2 regions of the Micromonospora sp. NPDC048907 genome follow, and region 1 is predicted to be linked to the other one. Evidence: riboswitches for the same ligand, from Rfam matches in the RefSeq annotation. Region 1 holds a riboswitch; the other holds the start of a gene.
The links. Region 1 has a riboswitch for thiamine pyrophosphate ahead of ACZ6PY_RS09060 (ECF transporter S component). Riboswitches for the same ligand answer to the same signal wherever they lie in the genome.
Positions count from the first base shown of each region.

Region 2: linked by a shared signal. The riboswitch ahead of ACZ6PY_RS11270 (thiamine phosphate synthase) and the one ahead of ACZ6PY_RS09060 (ECF transporter S component) in region 1 are both predicted to bind thiamine pyrophosphate.

Region 1 is NZ_JBVJHI010000002.1:847,831-854,621, forward strand. Features, by position in the region: gene ACZ6PY_RS09045 (sugar isomerase domain-containing protein) at 1-470, opposite strand, end outside; gene ACZ6PY_RS09050 (AAC(3) family N-acetyltransferase) at 467-1,279, opposite strand; gene ACZ6PY_RS09055 (alpha/beta fold hydrolase) at 1,276-2,100, opposite strand; TPP riboswitch at 2,178-2,285, shown strand; gene ACZ6PY_RS09060 (ECF transporter S component) at 2,361-2,951, shown strand; gene ACZ6PY_RS09065 (ABC transporter ATP-binding protein) at 3,053-4,468, shown strand; gene ACZ6PY_RS09070 (energy-coupling factor transporter transmembrane component T family protein) at 4,554-5,354, shown strand; gene ACZ6PY_RS09075 (response regulator) at 5,361-6,011, opposite strand; gene ACZ6PY_RS09080 (sensor histidine kinase) at 6,008-6,791, opposite strand, start outside.
Region 2 is NZ_JBVJHI010000003.1:387,196-393,986, forward strand. Features, by position in the region: gene ACZ6PY_RS11255 (thiazole synthase) at 1-770, opposite strand, end outside; gene thiS (sulfur carrier protein ThiS) at 776-976, opposite strand; gene thiO (glycine oxidase ThiO) at 967-2,055, opposite strand; gene ACZ6PY_RS11270 (thiamine phosphate synthase) at 2,049-2,675, opposite strand; TPP riboswitch at 2,670-2,780, opposite strand; gene ACZ6PY_RS11275 (endonuclease domain-containing protein) at 2,902-3,801, shown strand; gene ACZ6PY_RS11280 (aldo/keto reductase) at 4,011-4,973, opposite strand; gene ACZ6PY_RS11285 (ABC-F family ATP-binding cassette domain-containing protein) at 4,995-6,671, opposite strand; gene ACZ6PY_RS11290 (class I SAM-dependent methyltransferase) at 6,713-6,791, opposite strand, start outside.

The sequences.
Region 1 (6,791 bases):
GGGTGGCGGGACGTCATCCGGGCCGAGTGCTGCGCCGACGTGATCGCCACCAGCCCGTGCCCGCGCTCCTTCACGATGGCGGCGAACTCGACCATCGCCCCGTTCACGCCGGAGTTCGAGGCGAGCACGAACACGTCCTGCGGCCGGACCGGAGCCAGCTCGTAGAGGCGGTGCGCCACGGCCGGCTCGCGTTCCAGCTTCGGGCCCAGCACGTCGGCCGGCTCGCCGCCGTGCAGCACCAGGTCGCGCAGGGCGATCCGGTTGGTGGGGACCAGCCCGCCGGCCCGGCCGGCGACCTCCATGGCGAGGGCCTCCGAGTGGCCGGTGCCGAACGCGTGCACCACCCCGTCGGCGCGGAGCGACGCGGCGATCAGATCCGCCGCCCGGGCCACGTTCTCCCGCTGGTCGGCCGCGACCCGGCCGATCGTCTCGGTCACGATCGCCAGGTACGCCTCGGCGCTCACCGTCATGCTTCCTCCGTCCCTCGGGGCCCGGCCAGCCACTCCACCGCGAAGTCGACCGCCGCCCGCTGTTTCATCAACCGGCCCGTCCCGTCGCCGACCGGCCCGAGCCGCACCGCGCCGGTGGCCTCCAGATCGGCGCCGAGCCGGGCGAAACACTCCTCGTCCAGGCGCACGTCGTCCCACCACACCCACTCCCGGCCGCCGTCGGCGGTCAGCACGGCCCCGCCGCAGCGCTGCCGGGGCGGCGCGGGCTGCCGGTACTCCGCCAGGTGCAGGGACGTGTTGCTGCCGTGGTCCACGCCGAGCAGCAGCACGTCGGCGTCGAGGTCGTAGAGGCGGGCCAGCGGAGAGGCCTCGCCCAGCATGTCGGCCCGCCCGTGGTCGGCGACGATCCGTGCGGCGGCCGGCCCGAGCGCGGCGAACGAGACGTACGGGTGGTCGCTGCGCAGTGCCCCCGGCGAGGTGCGGACCAGCTCGGCCAGCGCGCCCATGAAGCGGCTCGGGGTCACCGCCGGGTCGAAGCCGGGCATCCCGTCGCGGATCACCGGCCACCAGTCCGCCGGCACCGGCGGGTTGCTCCACTCGGCCGGGTCGCTGTTGTCCGGCGTGTGGGTGGGCACCACCACCGTGCCGGCCGGGCCGAGCACGTCACGCAGGGCCAGCAGCACCGCCTCGGGGCCGCCGCAGAGGAAGCCCAGCGGGCGCAGGGAGGCGTGCACGAGCACGGTCCCGCCGGGGCGTACGCCGAGGTCGCGGAGCTGGCCGGCGAGCGACGCCCGGGTGTGCGGCCGGGCCCGTGCGGGGCTCGGGGTCATCGGCCGACGCGGGCGAGCACCGCCGCGGCCAGCGGGCCGGACGCCTCGTCCGGGATCCAGTGGGTGACGCCGGGCAGCACCTCGAAGCGGTAGTCGCCGGTGACGTGGGCGGCGCACGCCTCGGCGGCGGTGCGGCCGATCGCCACGTCCCCGTCGCTCCACACGAACGTGGTGGGCACCTCCACCGGCCCGACGGCCTTCATGTCCGCCCCGGTCATGGCCCGGTACCAGTTCAGCGCCGCGGTCAGCGCGCCCGGCTCGCGCATCGGCTCGGCATAGCGGGCCACCCGGTCGGCGTCGCCCACCCCGCCGAGCATCCGGCGCAGGGCCGCCGCGCGGAACGCCAGCAGCACCTTCTCCGCCTTGCCCGGCATGCGGAACAGGGCGATGTAGGACGAGCGGGCCTTCTGCCGCGGGTCGGTGGCGAGGGCGTGCCCCATGGCCGCCGGGTGCGGCACCGACACCGCCGTCAGCGTGCGGACCCGCTCCGGGTGCGCCGCCGCCAGCCCCCACGCCACGATCGCGCCCCAGTCGTGGCCGACCAGGTGCGCGGCGGTCACCCCGAGCGCGTCGAGCACGGCGGCCGCGTCGGCCACCAGCTCCGGGATCCGGTACGCCCCGACATCCGCCGGCCGGGCGCCGGGCGAGTAGCCGCGCTGGTCGAGCGCGTACGTGCGCAGCCCGGCGGCGTGCAGCGCGGGGGTCACCTCGTCCCACTCGCCGGCGTGCTGGGGGAAGCCGTGCAGCAGCAGGACCGGGTCACCGCCCTCGGGGCCGCCGGTGCGTACCTCGAACGTCAGCCCTCGCGCCTCGACCCGCATGATCGCCACCCTAACGGGCGATCGCCCTGCTGGGCTGGTCGGCGGGTTCGGTGCTAGCGTCTGCGTCGAGACAACTTCACATCCGACAGGGGAGCGCACAGCGCTGAGAGTGCGGGCCGGTGCCCGCAGACCCTCCGTACCTGATCTGGGTAATGCCAGCGCAGGGAGTTCGGTCGACCTCCAGCCGCGCCGCCGTCCGGTGACCACCGGGCGTCGGCGTGCGTCTTCTCCTGGTTCCTCACCTGAACTGGGAGTCCGCCATGAACCACACCGACAGCAACCGCTGGCGCACCGTCGACATCGTCGTCGCCTCGGTGATCGCCGTCGCCTTCGGCGTCATCTTCTGGGCCTGGGGCCTGGTCTGGAGCGCCACGGACGCCGCCTTCGCCTTCTTCCCGCCCGCGCAGACGCTGATCTACGGCGTCTGGCTGGTGCCGGCCGTGCTCGGTGGCCTGGTCATCCGCAAGCCCGGCGCCTCGCTCTACTGCGAGCTGCTGGCGGCGGTCGTCTCCGCGCTGCTGGGCAGCCAGTGGGGCGGCATCGTCATCGTGCAGGGCCTGATGCAGGGCGTGGGCGCCGAGCTGGCCTTCGCGGCGTTCCGCTACCGCACGTACCGGCTGCCGGTCGCGCTGCTGGCCGGCGCGCTGACCGGCCTGACCGCGGCGATCTTCGACTTCGTCTACTGGAACAAGGCCTACGACCTGGTCGACTACCGCCTGCCGTACGCCCTGCTGACCATCGTCAGCGCCACGGTGATCGCCGGCGCCGGCGCCTGGTTCCTCACCCGCGCCCTGGCCAACACGGGAGCCCTGGACCGCTTCCCCGCCGGCCGCGACCGCGCCCTGGTCTGACGGGGTTGATCATGAAGTTAACGGCGATGTCGATCTCCGAAACCGCCGTCAACTTCATGATCGACCGGGCAGGGTGAGCCCGGAGAGGGGGTGCGGGAGCAGTGGGCGCTGTGCAGTTGCGCGGGTTTGGGTGGCGGCATGCCGGGCGGAAGGGCTGGGCCGTTCGGGGGGTGGACCTGCGCGTCGAGGTTGGGGAGCGGGTGCTGCTGCTGGGCGCATCGGGCGCGGGCAAGAGCACGCTGCTGGCGGCGCTGGCCGGGCTCCTGCCCGAGGACTCCGGCGAGCAGGAGGGCACCGTCGAGATCGACGGGCTCGACCCGCGCAAGGCCCGGGAGCGGGTCGGCATCGTCTTCCAGGACCCGGAGACCCAGCTGGTGATGGCCCGCTGCGGCGACGACGTCGCGTTCGGGCTGGAGAACCGGGGGGTGCCCGCCGACGAGATCTGGCCCCGCGTGGACGAGGCGCTGCGCCGGGTCGGCTTCCCGTACGACCGGGACCGGCCCACCGCGGCGCTGAGCGGGGGCGAGCAACAGCGGCTGGCGCTGGCCGGCACGCTCGCCCTGCGGCCGGGTCTCCTGCTGCTCGACGAGCCGACCGCCAACCTCGACCCGGCCGGCGCCGACCTGATCCGGCGGGCCGTCGCGGACGCCCTCGACCCGGACACCACGCTGATCCTCGTCGAGCACCGGGTCGCCGAGGCGCTGCCGCTGGTCGACCGGGTGGTCGTGCTGGAGCCCGGCGGCGGGGTGCGCGCCGACGGGTCGCCCGGGGCGGTCTTCGCCGCGCACGGCGACGCGCTCGCCGCCGCCGGGGTCTGGGTGCCGGGCCGCACCGTGCCGCCGCGGCACGCCACCACCCCACCCGGGGACGTGCTGCTCACCGCCGACCGGCTCGGCCTACCGCCCCGGCTGGCCCCCACCGACCTGGCGGTACGCGCCGGCGAGGCGCTCGCCGTGCTCGGCCCGAACGGCGCCGGCAAGTCCACCCTGGCCCTGCTCCTCGGCGGCCTGCTCCGCCCCGGCACCGGTTCGGTCGTGGCCACCCCCGCCCTGGCCGGCCGGGACGCGCGCACTCCCCCGCACCGCTGGCGGGCGCCCGCCCTGGCCGGCCGGATCGGCTCGGTCTTCCAGGACCCGGAACACCAGTTCGTCACCGGCACGGTCCGGGACGAGCTGGCCCTCGGCCCGCGCCGCACGGGGCAGCCCGGGGCGGCCGTGACGGCCACCGTGGACGCGCTGCTGGAACGGCTGCGGCTGGACCGGCTGGCGGGCGCCAACCCGTACACCCTCTCGGGCGGCGAGGCGCGGCGGCTGAGCGTGGCGACCGCCCTGGCCACCGCGCCCCGCCTGCTGATCTGCGACGAACCCACCTTCGGCCAGGACCGGCGGACCTGGCGGGAACTGGTCGACCTGCTCGCCGACCTCCGCGACGCCGGGCACGGCGTCGTCGCGGTCACCCACGACGCGGACTTCGTCGCCGCGCTGGCCGACCGGACCGTCACCCTGGAGCGCCGATGACGCCCGCCGGCCCCCGACCGCCCCGGCGCTCCGGAGGGCCGACGACGCGCGCCGACCGCGACCGCACCGGTGCCCGGGAGCGCCGGTGATCGGCGTCGAGCCGGTCGCCGCGGCCGGGGCGCCGCTGGCGCGGCGCAACCCGGTGGCGAAGCTGGCCGCCGCGCTGGTCTTCACGGTGATCCTGGTGGCCACCCTCGACCCGGTGGCCCCGGCCATCGCGATCGCCGTCGAGCTGGCGGTGCTGCCGCTGTTCGGCGTCCGCTACCGGGTGCTCGCCCGGCGGGCCTGGCCGCTGCTGGCCGGCGCCGGCGGCATCCTGGTCACGCTTGTGCTCTTCGCCGCCGACCGCTCCGGCCGGGTGCTGGTCGAGGCCGGCCCGGTCCTGGTCACCGAGGGCGTGCTGGTCACCGCGCTGGGCCTGGTGCTGCGGATGCTCGCCGTGGCGCTGCCCGGGATCCTGGTCTTCGCGACCACCGACCCCACCGACCTGGCCGACGCGCTGATCCAGAACGCGAAGGCGCCCGCCCGGTTCGCCATCGGCGCGCTGGCCGCGTTCCGGCTGGTGCCGCTGCTGGAGGAGGAGTGGCGGATGATCAGCATGGCCCGCCGGGCCCGGGGCGTGGACGCCGGCCGCAACCCGGTGGCCAAGCTGCGGCTGTTCGGGTCGACGGCGTTCGCGCTGCTGGTCGGGGCGATCCGGCGGGGCACCCGGCTGGCCGTCGCCATGGACGCCCGGGGCTTCGACGCCGGCACCCCGCGTACGGTCGCCCGGCGGCAGCGCTTCACCCGCGCGGACGCCCTGCTGGTCGCCGGCGCGGCGACGGTCGCCGGGGCGGCGCTGACGGTCAGCGTGGTGCTGGGCACCTTCCGCCCGCTCATCGGCTGAGCCCCGCTACCGCAGCGGCGGGGCCACCCCGCTCCGGTACGCCAGCACCACGGCCTGCACCCGGTCCCGCACCCCGAGTTTGGCGAAGATGCGGTTCACGTGCGTCTTCACGGTCGCCTCGCCGACGAAGAGCCGGCCGGCGATCTCCCGGTTGGACAGGCCGAGGGCCATCATCCGCAGCACCTCGGTCTCCCGGACGGTCAGCTCGGCGAGTCCCGGGTGAGGCACCACCGACGCGGTCGCGGTGTAGTGGTCGATCAGGCGGCGGGTGATCGACGGGGAGAGCAGGGCGTCACCCCGGGCCGCGGTCCGCACCGCCTCGGCCAGCTCCCGGGGCGGCGTGGTCTTGAGCATGAAGCCGGAGGCGCCGGCGCGCAGCGCCCGGTAGACGTACTCGTCGAGGTCGAAGGTGGTCAGCATGATGATCCGGGTGTCGCTCCGCGCCGCCAGGATCCGCTCGGTGGCGGCGATCCCGTCCACCGGCGCCATGTGGATGTCCATGAGCACCACGTCCGGCGCGAACCGGGTCGCCAACTGCACGGCTTCCGCACCGTCGGCCGCGTCGGCGACCACCTCGAGATCCGGCTGGGCGGTGAGGATCAGGCGGAGCCCGCCGCGCACCAGCGCCTCGTCGTCGGCGATCAGGACCCGGGTCATCCGGTGATCCCCGCCGTGGCCAGCGCACCGGCCGACGCCTCCGCGTCGAAGGGCAGCGTGACGCGTACCTCGAAGCCGCCCTGCGGGCGGGGACCGGCGCTCACGGTGCCGCCGAACAGCTCCACCCGCTCCCGGATGCCGGTCAGGCCGTGTCCGGTTCCGGCGTTCCGGCGGACCGCGCCGGCACCGTCGTCGGCGACGTGCAGCCGGAGGGCGTCACCGGCCACCTCGATCGACACGCGGACGGTCGCACCGGGCGCGTGCCGGGCGGCGTTGGTCAGCGCCTCCTGGAGGATCCGGTACCCGCTGACGTCGGCGGCGGCGGGGACCGCGTCGAGGTCACCCGTGACGGTCACGTCGACCCGCCCGCCGGCCAGGCTGACCCCGGCGGTCAGCGCGTCGAGCCGCCGCAGTGACGGCAGCCCCTCCGGGGCCGCCTCCGCACCCCGGAGGATCACCAGCAGCCGGCGCAGCTCGGTGACCACCTCGCGCCCGACCTCCTGCACCGCGTCGAGGGACGCACGGGCCTGACCCGCGTCCGAGTCGAGCACCGCCTGCGCCGCGGCGGCCTGCAACACCATCACGGAGACGCCGTGCGACACGATGTCGTGCAGTTCGCGGGCCACCCGCAGCCGCTCGTCCGTCCGGGCGGCGGCCTCCCGCTCGGCGGCCACCGCCACCAGCCGGGCCGCCTGCGCCCGCCGCATGCGCACGGCGTACCCGGGGCCCAGCACGGCGAGCCCCACGAACAGGATGAAGACCCAGTCGGAGTCGCCGGCC
Region 2 (6,791 bases), on a different contig from region 1:
CACAGGTCCGGCCTCCCCTCGTCCGGGGTGGAGGCGAGCGCGTGGAAGCGGCGGGCGATCCGGCCCGCCCCGTACGCCAGCCGCCCCGCCTCGACGGCGTGCCGCATGGCGCTGGCCATCGCCACCGGGTCGGCGGCCCGGGTGACGGCGCTGGCCAGCAGCACGGCGTCGCAGCCCAGCTCCATGGCGAGCGCGGCGTCGGAGGCGGTGCCGATCCCCGCGTCGAGGATCACCGGCACGTCCACGCCCTGCCGGATCAGCCGGATGTGGTGCGGGTTGGTCACCCCCAGCCCGGAACCGATCGGCGCGCCGGCGGGCATCACGGCCGCGCAGCCCACGTCGGCCAGCCGCCGGGCCAGGACCGGATCGTCCGAGGTGTACGGCAGGACCGTGAACCCGTCGGCCACCAGCTCCTCGGCGGCGCGCAGCAGCTCGACCCCGTCGGGCAGCAGCGTGCGCTCGTCGCCGATCACCTCCAGCTTCACCCAGTCGGTGTCGAACGCCTCCCGGGCGAGCTGCGCCACCTTCACGGCCTCCGAGGCGGTGTGGCAGCCGGCCGTGTTCGGCAGCAGGCGTACCCCGCACCGGTCCAGCAGGTCGAGCAGGCCACCGGCGGCGGCCGGCGCGGTGTCCACCCGGCGCAGCGCCAGGGTGACCAGTTCGGTGCCGGAGGCGCGGATGGCCTGCTCCAGCACGTGCAGGTTGCCCGCGCCGCCGGTGCCGAGGATGAGCCGGGAGCCGAAGTCCACCCCGCCGATCGCGAAGGACATCCGGCTCACCCGCCCTGGGCGGCGCTGAGCACCTCGACCCGGTCGCCGTCGCGCAGCACGGCCGCCGACCAGCCGCCGCGCGGCACCACCTCGCCGTTCACCGCGACCGCGAGGCCGCGTTCCTGGGCGGTGACCTCGCGGACCACGTCGGCGACGGTCGAGCCGGCGGGCAGGTCCCGTCCCGCGCCGTTGACGATCAGTTCCACCTGGGCTCCTTCCCGAACCGGTCCGGGGTGAAGGGGGCGAGCAGCGGGTCCGGCTCGCCGGTGACGATCAGCTCGGTGACCAGGTCGGCGGTGACCGGGGTGAGCACGATGCCGTGCCGGTGGTGCCCGGTGGCGACGAGCACGCCGGGCCGGCCGGGCAGCGGCCCGATGATCGGCGCGTTGTCCGGCGTGCCGGGGCGCAGCCCGGCGGTCGCCTCCACCAGGTCGTACTCGGCCAGCTCGGGCACCAGGTCGACGGCGGCGCGGAGCAGCCGGAGCACCGCACCGGCGGTCACCTCGGTGTCGGCGCGCTCTTCGACGGTCGCCCCGACCACCACCTCGCCGCTGTCCCGGGGCACCAGATAGACCGACTCGCCGTCGGCGTACCCCCGGATCACGTGCCGGAAGTCCGGCGCGCCGCGACCGGGCGCGCGGAGCCGGAGCACCTGGCCCTTGACCGGCCGGACCGGCAGCCCGGTCAGCGCGGCGGCGCCGCAGCCGGCCGCCACCACGGTGACCCCGGCGTCCACCTCGGACAACGCGCCGACCCGGGCCGGGCTCAGGACCGCGCCGGCCCGCTCGGCCGCCGCCCGCAACGCGGGAACCAGCCGGCGCGGGTCGACCTGGTGGTCGCCGGGCGCGACCGCGCCGCCGCGCACCCGCGGGGCCAGCGCCGGCTCGCGGTCGCGCAGCTCCGAGGGGCGCAGCGGCGTGATCGGCAGTCCCAGACCCTGCTGGTACGACCAGAGCCGCCGCGCCTCGGCCAGGTCGTCGGCGGTGAGCCCGACCACCAGGGTGCCGTCGGCCCGGTAGCCGACGTCGGCGCCGGCCGCCTCGGCCAGGTCGGCGGCGAAGCGGGGCCAGCGGGCGGCGGACTCGGCGAGCAGGGCGGTCAGCTCGTGCTCACCGAAGTACGCCTCGGCGACCGGGGAGAGCATCCCGGCGGCGACGTGCGAGGCCCCGGAGCCGGGAGCGGGATCGTGGACGGTCACGCGCAGCCCGCGGGACGCGCACCGCCACGCGATCGCCAGCCCGACCGGTCCCGCCCCCACGACGGCGACGTCCGGTCGGGTCAGCACGCCAGCGCCTCGATCAGCTCGGCGGTCGCGCGGCCGGGATCGGGGCTGGCCGACAGGGCACCCACCACCGCCACCCCGTACGCGCCGGCGGCCCGCAACGCGGGCACCGACGCGGCGGTCACCCCGCCGATGGCGATCACCGGCACGTCGACGGCACCGGCCACCGCGCGCAGCCCGGCCGGGCCGATCGGGTCGGGCAGGCCGGACTTGGTGGTGGTCGCGTGACAGGGGCCCACGCCCAGGTAGCTGGCTCCGGCGGCGACCGCCGCGGCGGCGCCGCCCGGCTCCCGCGCGGTCGCACCGAGCACGGCGCCCGCGCCGAGCACCCGGCGGGCGGCCGCCACCGGCAGGTCCTCCGCGCCGACGTGACCCCCGGCGGCGCCGACCGCCAGCGCCACGTGCAGCCGGTCGTTGACCAGGCACGTCACCCCGTACGGCCGGCACAGCGCGACCGCCCGGCTGGCCAGCTCGTACGCCTCCCGGTCGGTGGCGTCGTCCTCCACCCGGACCTGGACGACCAGCTCGGCGCGGGCCACCGGCAGGGCGGCGCGCAGCACGGCGAGGGGCTGCCGCCCCGGCCGGGTGTCGGTGATCAGATGCAGTCGTCCCAGGGACGGCACGGCAACTCTCCTCCCTGCGCCGGCATTACCCGGATCAGGTTCGACGGTCGGGGGCTTCCAGCCCCCCTCTCAGCCCGGTGGCACCGGGCTCCCGTGGGTCACTTGCGGGCCTACCGTACGACGTGCGCGCGGATCCGCCAAGGGGCGGGTGGGGAATTTCCCACCGACCGTCCGAGGTGGAGTGCCGGGACAGCGCGTGACCTCCCGCTCACGTCATGCTGTCCGGATGCCCTCGCCCGCCCACGTCCCCCGCCGGCTGTCCTTCCGGCCGTTCCGGGGCAGCGCCGCCGTCGCCGATGGGCTCCTGACCTGGGCGATGTTGAAGGGACCCGCCTGGCGCTGCCTCCTGCCGGACGTGTACGTGCACCGCGACGGCCACCGCCCGGAGGACCATCGCATGTGGTGCGAGGCCGTGGCGCTACGGCTGCCGGCCGCGGCCATCGCCGGGCGCAGCGCGGCGTATCTGTGGGGCGCCGACCTGCTCGCCCGGGACGCGCCGGTCACCGTTCTGCTGCCCCGGACCGCGCGGATCCGGCCGCATCCCCGCGTGCACCAGGTCCGTTCCGTGCTGCCGGACACCGACCGCGCCCGCTTCGCCGGACTGCCGATCACCACGGCGCTGCGAACCGCCTTCGACCTCGGCCGGCAGGGGCCGCGGGTCGAGGCGCTGGTAGCGGTCGAGGCGTTGCTGCACCGCCGGGTGGTGAAGCTGCCCGCCCTGCGCGCCTACGCGGCGGCGCATCCCGGCTGGCCCGGCGCGGCGGTGCTGCGCGAGGTGCTGGCGCTGGCGGAACCGCTGAGCGAATCCCCGATGGAGACCCGCCTGCGGCTGCTCCTCCTCGACGCGGGCCTCGGCCCGCTCAGCGCCCAGCACGACGTGCACGACGGTCGAGGGCGCTTCATCGCCCGCGTCGACCTGGCCTGGCCCGCGCTCCGCGTCGCCGTCGAGTACGACGGCGACCACCACCGGGAACGCGCCCACTTCCGCCAGGACGTGGCCCGCCTGAACGCCCTCCGCGCGGCCGGGTGGCTGGTCCTCCGCTTCACCGCCGACGACGTCCTCCGCCACCCCCGCGCCACGCTCACCCTGGTCCGCCAGGCGCTCCGCGAACGCGCCACCCGCTGACCGCGTGCCCTCCGCCGAGCTCAAACCGCCCGCGTGACCTCCACAGCCTTCCACCCACGCCCGCACCGCCACCGTCGGTGGAGCGCCATGGAGGTCAAAACCCCAAGATGACCTCCATACCGCTCCACTCACGCCCCGCCGCACCCCGGCGCGGCGGGGCGCGGCGGGGCGCGGCGGGACGGCGGGGCGGCGGGGCGACGGAGGGTTGGTCAGAGGATCGCGTCGAGGGTGTCGAGGTCCTCGTCGGTGGGCTGCCAGGTGCCCGCCTCGGCGTTGGCGCGTACCTGCTCGGGCGTGGTGGCGCCGGCGATCACCGAGGTCACCGCGGGCCGGGCGGCGAGCCCGCCGATGGCCACCTGGAGCATGCTGATCCCGCGCTCGGCCGCGTACGCCTCGATGGCCTCGATGGTGTCCCAGTCGGCGGCCGCGAGGCGCGCGGCGTACCGGCCGCCGCCGGAGAGCCGGCTGCCGGCGGGCGGGGCCTCGTCCCGCTTGTACTTGCCGGTGAGCAGGCCGTTGGCCAGCGGGAAGAACGGCAGCATGCCGAGGCCGAACCGCTCGCACGCCGGGATCACCTCGGCCTCGACGCTCCGCTCCAGCAGGGAGTAGTGGTTCTGCGCGGAGATGAAGCGGGTGCGGCCCTGCGAGGAGGCGGTCCAGTCGGCGTCGGCGATCTGCCACCCGGCGAAGTTCGAGTTGCCGAGGTAGCGCACCTTGCCGGCGGTGACCAGGTCGTCCAGCGCGGCGAGGGTCTCGTCGATCGGGGTGCCCGGGTCGGGCTCGTGCATCTGGTAGAGGTCGATGTGGTCGGTGTCGAGGCGGCGCAGGGACGCCTCGACCGCCCGGGCGATGTAGCGGCGGGCGCCCCGGGCGCCGTGGTCCGGCCCGTTCAACCCGTGCATGTCCATGCCGAACTTGGTGGCGACCACCACGTCGTCCCGGCGGCCCTTGAGCGCCTGCCCGAGCAGTTCCTCGGAGCTGCCCTGCGGCTCACCGTAGATGTCGGCGGTGTCGAAGAAGTTGATCCCGGCGTCGAGCGCGGCGTCCACGACCGCGCGGGTGCCGTCGAGGTCGAGCTTGCGGCCGAAGTTGTTGCAGCCGATGCCGACGACGGACACCACGAGTCCGGAGTCGCCGAGCCGGCGGTAGGTCATCTCAGTCACGAGATCCACCCTATGCCGGTCGGCGCACCCTCACCCGACGTCCCAGACCGGCTCCGGGGTCTCCACCACCTCGCCGTCGCCGCGGAACAGCACGAACCGGTCGAAGGAGCGGGTGAACCACCGGTCGTGGGTGACCGCCACCACCGTCCCGGCGAACGCCTCCAGCCCCGCTTCGAGGGCCTCGGCGGAGGCCAGGTCGAGGTTGTCGGTCGGCTCGTCGAGCAGCAGCAGGGTCGCCCCGGACAGCTCCAGCAGCAGCACGAGGAAGCGCGCCTGCTGGCCGCCGGAGAGGGTGCCGAACCGCTGGTCGCCCTGCCCGGCCAGCTCGTAGCGGGACAGCGCGGCCATGGCCGCGTGCCGGTCCATGCCGGCCCGGTGCTCGTCGCCCCGCCACAGGATGTCGACGAGCGTCTTCTCCATCAGCTCGGGCCGGTCGTGGGTCTGCGAGAAGTGGCCGGGCCGGACCCGGGCGCCGAGGCGTACGGCCCCGCCGTGCGCGACGGGCGCCAGCTTCGCCCCGTCGACCGGGATGTTGGCCGGGTCCGGGTCGGTGCCGCCGCGGGCGAGCAGGCGCAGGAAGTGCGACTTCCCGGTCCCGTTCGCGCCGAGCACCGCGACCCGGTCGCCGTACCAGAGTTCCAGCTCGAAGGGATAGGTCAGGCCGTCCAGTTCGAGCTGCTCGGCGATCACCGCGCGTTTCCCGGTCCGCCCGCCGGTCAGGCGCATCCGGATGTCCTGGTCCTTCGGGGGTACGGGCGGCGGCCCCGCCTCCTCGAACTTGCGCAGCCGGGTCTGGGCGGCCTGGTAGCGGGAGGCCATCCCGTCGTTGTACGCGGCCTTCTGCTTGTACATGAGCACCAGCTCGCGCAGCTTCTGGTGCTCCTCGTCCCAGCGGCGGCGCAGTTCGTCGAGTCGGGCGTGCCGGGCCACCCGCGCCTCGTGCCAGCTCGCGAAGCCGCCCGGGTGCACCCAGGCGCTGCCGCCCTCCACGGCGACCACCCGGTCGGCGGTCTGGGCGAGCAGTTCCCGGTCGTGCGAGACGTAGAGCACGGACTTGCCGGACTCGCGCAGCCGGGCCTCCAGCCAGCGCTTGCCGGGCACGTCGAGGAAGTTGTCGGGCTCGTCGAGGAGGAGCACCTCGTCCGGGCCGCGGAGCAGCAGTTCCAGCGCGAACCGCTTCTGCTGGCCGCCGGAGAGGGTCCGCACCGGGCGCTCCCGGGCGGCGTCCCAGGGCAGGTCGAGGACGATGGTGGCGACGGTGTCGAAGAGCACCTCGGCGTCGTACCCGCCGGTCTCGCCCCAGGCGGCCAGCGCGTCCGCGTACGCGAGCTGCGCCTTGCCGGCGGCGCTGCTGTACTTGCCGCGGACCTCGGCCGCCCGCATGGCCGCCTCGGTGTCGGCGAGGCGGCGGCCGGCGTCGCGCAGCGCGGGCGGGGCGAGCGACAGCGCCAGGTCGGCGAGGGTCGACTCGTCACCGATCATGCCGATGAACTGGCGCATCACGCCGAGGCCGCCGGCGCGGGCGACGGCGCCGGTCTTCACCGGCAGGTCGCCGGCCACCATGCGCAGCAGGGTGGTCTTGCCGGCGCCGTTGGGGCCGACGAGCGCCACCTTGGCGCCCTCACCGACCCGGAACGACACCCCGGCGAAGAGTTCCCGGCCGTCCGGGAGGATGTGCCCGACCCCTGCCACGTCCACGTATCCCACGCGGGCATCCTCCCCGAGGGACGGGGGCGGGCGACACCGGATTACCGGGTGACCCGGAGCACCCGGTAGCCCTTCTGGCTGGCGTGCCGCTCGACCTGCCAGCCCTGCTCGACCAGCCAG